Regions from separate parts of the Paenarthrobacter sp. RAF54_2 genome, predicted to be linked through region 1. Evidence: predicted binding sites of a transcription regulator. Region 1 holds the regulator's gene; the other holds the start of a gene.
What was found. The regulator LexA, encoded in region 1, represses DNA repair genes until DNA is damaged. The targets are predictions, from matches to a motif close to TCGAACANNTGTTCGA.
Positions count from the first base shown of each region.

Region 2: the regulator LexA is predicted to act here: its motif matches at 1,386-1,401, upstream of ruvA (Holliday junction branch migration protein RuvA).

Region 1 covers NZ_JBFRDV010000019.1:79,256-82,664, reverse strand. Annotated here, with positions in the region: gene AB4Y87_RS18790 (histidinol-phosphate transaminase) at 1-978, opposite strand, end outside; gene AB4Y87_RS18785 (LysM peptidoglycan-binding domain-containing protein) at 1,056-1,415, opposite strand; gene lexA (transcriptional repressor LexA) at 1,771-2,514, shown strand; gene AB4Y87_RS18775 (ATP-dependent DNA helicase) at 2,524-3,409, opposite strand, start outside.
Region 2 covers NZ_JBFRDV010000018.1:113,158-116,566, reverse strand. Annotated here, with positions in the region: gene AB4Y87_RS18355 (YebC/PmpR family DNA-binding transcriptional regulator) at 1-736, shown strand, start outside; gene ruvC (crossover junction endodeoxyribonuclease RuvC) at 782-1,360, shown strand; gene ruvA (Holliday junction branch migration protein RuvA) at 1,464-2,108, shown strand; gene ruvB (Holliday junction branch migration DNA helicase RuvB) at 2,101-3,177, shown strand; gene yajC (preprotein translocase subunit YajC) at 3,364-3,409, shown strand, end outside.

The DNA of each region.
Region 1 (3,409 bases):
GCCCTGCCAGATCGCATGTGGGTTCGAAAGCCCACCGAAGAACACATAGTTCGAGTCCGAAGCCGCCGGCTTGAGTCCCATTCGGAGGAGCTCGGTCACAATCCGGTCCCGTTGGACCTTGATGTCCTCGACGTCGGCCATGAGCGCTTCGCGGTGGTTGAGGGCAGCCAGGGCCGTGGCTTGCGTGACCGCTGAGAGGTGGTAAGGCAGCCGGACGAGCCTGATGGCGTCAGCAACCTCAGGTGCGGCAGCCATGTAGCCCAGGCGCGCACCTGCCAGGGCAAAGGCCTTGCTCATGGTGCGCGAGACGATCAAACGCTCCCGCCCGGGAAGCAGCGTCAGCGCGCTGGGCGTGTTCTCGTGCGCGAACTCGTGGTAGGCCTCATCCACGATGACGATAGCCTGGCTGGCCTCGCCGGCTTCATACACGGCTTCGACCACATCCAGGCCGAGACCCGTTCCCGTGGGGTTGTTCGGAGAGCACAGGAACACGATATTCGCGCCAGTCTCCTTCACCTGGGCAGCAGCGGAAGCCGCATCCAGGCCATAGTCATCAGCTCGCACTCCACGGACGTACTCAGTGTCCGTGCCACTGGCGAGCAGCGGGTACATGGAATACGTGGGAGGGAAGCCCAATGCCTTGCGCCCCGGACCTCCGAAGGCCTGCAGAATCTGCTGCAGGACCTCGTTGGAGCCGTTGGCCGCCCAGATGTTGTCCGCGGAAAGCCCGTGACCGAGGTAATCGGCGAGGGATTCACGAAGTTCGGTGAACTCGCGGTCAGGGTATCGGTTCAGGCCCATGGCCGCGGCCGCAACGGCCTCGGTAATGGCCGCTTGCACATCGGCCGGCACGCCATGGGTGTTCTCGTTGACGTTGAGCAAAATGGGGACATCAAGCTGCGGCGCGCCATAGGGGCTCAGTCCACGCAGGTTGGTCCGGAGGGGAAGTCGGTCAAGTCGCTCAAGCTGGTCACTCACCAAGACAGTTTAAGGTGCCGGTGCGACTGCAGAGTAACTGTGACGCCAGGGACGCCCACTCACGGCCGTCTGGCTACTCAATTGGCGGGAACGAACAGTTGCTGGCCGGGTTGGATGCGTCCTCCGCGGAGATCGTTCAACTGGATGATTTCTGCGATGACATCACGCGGGTCCCGCTCCGGCGCGGCCGCACCGGCGATGCCCCACAGTGACTGCCCGGGCTGGACAGTAACCGTGACGGCCACCGGCGGCTGCAGTTGGGACTGGGAATCCGAAGCCTTGGCCGGAGAGTTGATGAAGCCGGCAAGGCTCAGCAGCGCGGCAAGCAGCAGCATGGCGGGGATGCCGAAGAACACGATCCTGCCGCGCCGGGTAAGCCGGAGACGCGTAGGCGCCGGGGTGTTGCGGAATTCGTGGAACGTAGAGATTGCGGACATGAGCTGAGCCCTTCTGAGCGATTGCCTGCATCGGATGCCCGTTGCCGGCTGCCAATTCCTTGTGTTCGTTGGACCCGCCTCGGATATTCGAACACTTTCTTCGAACATCCGAGCCAGGTTCAACTTTTATAGAACACATATTCGAACCTTGCTATGACATTTTTAGCACTTATCAACGAACGGTGTCGAGACTCGCTAGAACGAATGTTTGATAAACGCCTGTGCCTGGCCTAGGTTTGAGTGAAGAAACAGGCACTGTTTCAGTGGAACAGGAGGGTCTGACATTTTTTCAGATCCAACATCCCCGGGCACACTTCAGACCGTGACCGGGCGGAACAGAAGGGCATTGGCGAACATGGCAGCGAAAGCCACCGGCGGCGGGGTACCCCTGCGGAGCCAGCAGCCTCAAAAGAGTCCCAAAAGCCTGACTGTCCGGCAGAAGAAAATCCTGGAAACTATCCAGCGGTCCGTCAATGACAACGGCTATCCGCCCAGCATGCGCGAAATTGGTGACACCGTTGGTCTGGCGAGCCTGTCCAGCGTCACCCATCAGCTCTCCCAGTTGGAGAAGCTCGGCTACCTGCGCAGAGATCCCAAGCGCCCCCGCGCCATGGAAGTCCTCATGCCTTTGACCCTTGACGGCGGGACAATTCCCGGAGTCGAAGCAGCTACCACACTGCGTAGCGCAGGTGGACTCGCCGTGACGGAGTTGGCCAGTGCCAGCGACACCGCCATGGTGCCCCTGGTGGGACGCATCGCGGCCGGTGGCCCCATCCTCGCAGACCAGACTATTGAGGACGTCCTGCCCCTGCCCCGGCAACTGGTGGGCCACGGCGAACTGTTCATGCTGAAGGTCGCTGGTGACTCAATGATCGACGCCGCAATTTGTGACGGTGACTGGGTAGTTGTCCGGCGCCAGAATGACGCCATCAACGGTGACATCGTGGCAGCACTCCTGGATGACGAAGCCACGGTAAAAACCTTCCGCCAGCGGGACGGCCACACGTGGCTGCTCCCCCAGAACACGCAGTACGAACCGATACTGGGAGACCAAGCCACCATTATGGGCAAGGTCGTTTCGGTCCTGCGCTCCCTCTAAGGCGTTCGCCTACGTTTTCTTCCCGCTCAAGCGTTCCAGGACGCCGCGCACAACATTACGATCCGTCGTTGCCCAGAAGGGTGGCAAAGCGGCACGCAGGAACCCGCCGTACCTTTCGGTGGATAGCCGTGAGTCCAGGACGGCGACCACGCCTTTATCGCCGGTAGAACGGATGAGGCGTCCTGCTCCCTGAGCCAGACGAATTGCCGCGTGCGTAGCTGACACCGCCATGAACCCGTTGCCCCCAGATTGCGCAACGGCCCGCGAGCGAGCAGTCATCAGCGGATCATCGGGCCGGGGGAACGGAATGCGGTCAATCACCACAAGGCGGCATGAACCGCCAGGGACGTCGACGCCCTGCCACAGGGACATGGTGCCGAAGAGGCAGGTGTCCGGTTCATCGGCAAACTGCTTCACCAGTGCTGCCATAGTGGATTCGCCCTGGCAGAGGATGTCCACATCCAGACGTGGGCGCATCGCCTCTGCGGCTTCCTCGGCCGCCCGACGTGAGGAGAACAGGCACAGTGCTCCCCCGCCGGATGCACGGATGAGGTCTTCTAGCTCATCGAGGGCTTCAGGAGAAGTGCCCCTGCCGGGCTTGGGCAGGTGCTTGGCCACGTAAAGGACGCCCTGCTTCGGATAATCAAAAGGCGATCCGACGTCCAACCCAGTCCAGCTCGGTGCACCCTCTCCAATCAGCCCCAGGCCACCGGCGGCAGGCTCAAAGGCGGATCCAATAGCGAGCGTGGCAGAAGTAAGCACCACTGTGTGCCCTGCGAAAAGGCCTTCCCGCAGCCGGCCGGCAACGCTAAGCGGAGCGATGTTGATCAGTGCGGGAGCGGTCTCATCCGGCGGGGAGTACCCCTGCTGGGGATCGAAGGTGCTGTTCCTGGAG
Region 2 (3,409 bases), on a different contig from region 1:
GGCGACTACCAAGCACAAGAAAGCCATCATTGATAGCAGGCGTGCAAAGTCGTTCGCAAAGCTGATCAAGAACATCGAAGTTGCTGCGCGCATGGGCGGCCCGGACCTCGCCGGCAACCCAGGCCTGGAACTCGCGGTTACCAAGGCGAAGAAGACCTCGGTTCCCAACGACAACATCGACCGCGCCATCAAGCGTGGCGCCGGCCTCACAGGCGAAGTGGTCGATTACACCGAAATCATGTACGAAGCCCGTGGCCCCCAGGGCTCGGCGTTGTTGATTGAGTGCCTGACCGACAACAAGAACCGTGCGGCTTCCGAGGTTCGACTCGCGATTTCCCGCAACGGTGGCACCATTGCAGATCCCGGCTCGGTCAGCTACCTGTTCACCCGCAAGGGCGTCGTGGTGCTGCCAAAGAATGGGCTGAACGAGGATGACATCCTGATGGCCGTCCTGGACGCCGGCGCAGAGGAAGTCAAGGACAGTGGCGAGAACTGGGAAGTGCATTCCGAGCCCTCCGATCTGCAGGCCATCCGTGATGCCTTGAAGGATGCCGGCATCGAGTACGAATCCGATGAAGCTGAATTCGTGCCCTCCATGCAGGTGGACCTGGATATTGATGGCGCCCGGAAATTCATGAAACTCGTGGATGCCCTCGAAGACCTCGATGACGTCCAGAACGTCTACAGCAACGCCGACTTCAGCGAGGAAGTACAGGCTGCCCTCGACGCCGACTAGGCAGGGCAGAACCTTTATTTTGACAACAAACAGGGAGGCCCGGACTTGACTCTTCGCGTATTGGGAGTCGATCCGGGCCTCACCCGTTGCGGCATCGGTGTAGTTGATATCGAACGGAACCGCCGGGCCACCATGGTGGCTGTTGGTGTGGTCGGGACCTCAGCTGAGCTGACGCTGGACAAGCGGCTTTTGGTCATCGCACAAGCCATCGACGAGTGGCTGGACCTGCACGAGCCGGACGTCGTCGCCGTCGAGCGCGTTTTTTCGCAGATGAACGTCAGCACGGTGATGGGCGTTGCCCAGGCCTCGGGCGTTGTCATCGCAGCGGCCGCGCGTCGCGGCATTCCCGTCGCCTTGCACACACCCTCTGAAGTCAAAGCGGCCGTGACCGGTAGTGGTACTGCCAACAAGGATGCGGTCACCAAGTTGGTCACAAAAATCCTCCGGCTCGATGCCCCGCCCAAGCCTGCAGACGCCGCAGACGCCCTCGCTCTGGCCCTGACGCATGCTTGGCGGGCAGGGAGCGGCATGGGTGGAATCGGCGGGAACACGGGCACGGGTTCCCTCACCCCGGCTCAGCGGGCCTGGGCGGAAGCCGAAGCGAAAGCGCGCCGTGCGCGGTGATTGTCGGTACCCCTTGCTAGGGTATTCGTAGATATGTTCGGATAGTCCGCTTGGCGCCATGGATCCATGGGAGCCGAGCAGGCAGTACCTCAGGAGCCGGGTCTTGATCAGTTTTCTCCGTGGAACAGTTGCCCACGTTGGCTTGTCGACCGCCGTGATCGACCTCAACGGTGCGGGAATGAGCGTTTTCGCTACACCCCAGACCTTGAGCCACCTAAAAGTAGGTGCCGAGGCGAAGCTCTTCACCTCCATGATCGTCCGTGAGGATTCCCTCACGTTGTTCGGCTTCGCCGATGATGATGAACGCGAGGTTTTCGATGTCCTGCTGAGCGTGAGCGGCGTCGGGCCGCGGCTGGCTCTGGCCGTACTTGCCGTGCACGAACCGGAAGCCATCCGGGTGGCGGCTCACACCGGTGACAGCAAGGCATTCACCAAGGTGCCCGGCATTGGGCCAAAGGTGGCCGGCCGTATTGTCCTCGAGCTGGCCGGGAAGTTGGTCCCGCACGGCACGGGCACAGGAACAACACCTGCGGTGATCGCTACCGTGGAATGGAAGCCCCAGGTAGTGGCTGCCATGACCAGTCTGGGCTGGTCCGAGAAGGACGCCGCCGGCAGCATCGATAAAGCCATGGCCGATTCCCCCGAGCTTGTCGACGACGGTAACGTGGCCCAAATACTTCGGGCTACGCTGCGCTGGCTTGGCCAGGACGGGGCCCGCGCCGGCAACCGCGTAGGCAGCCGTGGCTGAGCAGTCACTCGTCAGCGGGGGAGAGGAACCGGAAGAGCGGGTCATTGAGGCTGCTCTCCGACCCAAGAACCTGCACGACTTCGTAGGACAGCATCGGGTCCGCAAGCAACTTGCCTTGGTCCTTGAGGCCTCGAAAATGCGTGGCCGCAGCGCCGACCACGTGCTGATGTCCGGACCTCCAGGACTCGGTAAGACCACACTTGCCATGATCATTGCAGCGGAGATGAACGCGCCGCTGCGTATCAGCAGCGGACCGGCCATCCAGCACGCCGGGGATCTCGCCGCCATCCTTTCCTCGCTCTCGGAGGGGGAGGTCCTGTTCCTTGACGAAATCCACCGCATGTCCAGGCCCGCAGAAGAAATGCTGTACATGGCCATGGAGGACTTCCGCGTGGACATCGTGGTTGGCAAGGGAGCAGGCGCAACTGCAATTCCTTTGGAGCTCCCGCCTTTCACCCTGGTAGGCGCCACCACCCGTGCAGGACTTCTTCCGGGCCCCTTGAGGGACCGATTCGGTTTCACCGGGCACCTCGAGTTCTATTCGGTGGCCGAACTCGAACTTGTCCTCCGCCGCTCTGCCGGGCTTCTTGACCTGAAGGTAAACTCTGCAGGTTTCACCGAGATCGCCGGTCGCTCCCGGGGAACACCACGTATAGCCAACCGACTCCTGCGCCGTGTCCGTGACTGGGCCCTCGTTCATGGCATTGAGCAAATCGATGCCCGGTCGGCGTCAGCTGCCTTGGATATGTACGAAGTAGACGAGCGTGGCTTGGACAGGCTGGACCGGTCCGTTCTCGAAGCCCTCATTACCAAGTTCAATGGTGGCCCTGTTGGCTTGTCCACCTTGGCCATTGCCGTGGGTGAAGAACCCGAAACGGTGGAGACCGTGGCTGAGCCATTCCTGGTGCGCGAAGGACTGCTTGGGCGGACACCTCGTGGGCGCATCGCCATGGCATCAGCCTGGACACACCTTGGTTATGCTGTGCCTGCGGGCGTATTCGGTCAGGAGACCCTAGCGTTGTTTGACGAGGATGAAAACCATGCTGAAAGCGTAGATACCATCGGTTAACACGCTGTATTCAGCTTTTCCCACTAGACTGGTATGACGCTCGGCACGTTCGAGTCCTTGATCCATGCGCCCGCTTCGCGGTGAAGCGCGTTGCTATGCGGGTTTCGTCCCGTGGCCGCAGGATCTGCCGGGGACGTTGCCGTGAACCAAAACGTAAGTAAAGAACGGAACTTCCCTGTGGATCCAATGACCATATTGCTGTTCGTCATGCTTGGACTCTTTGTCTTCATGA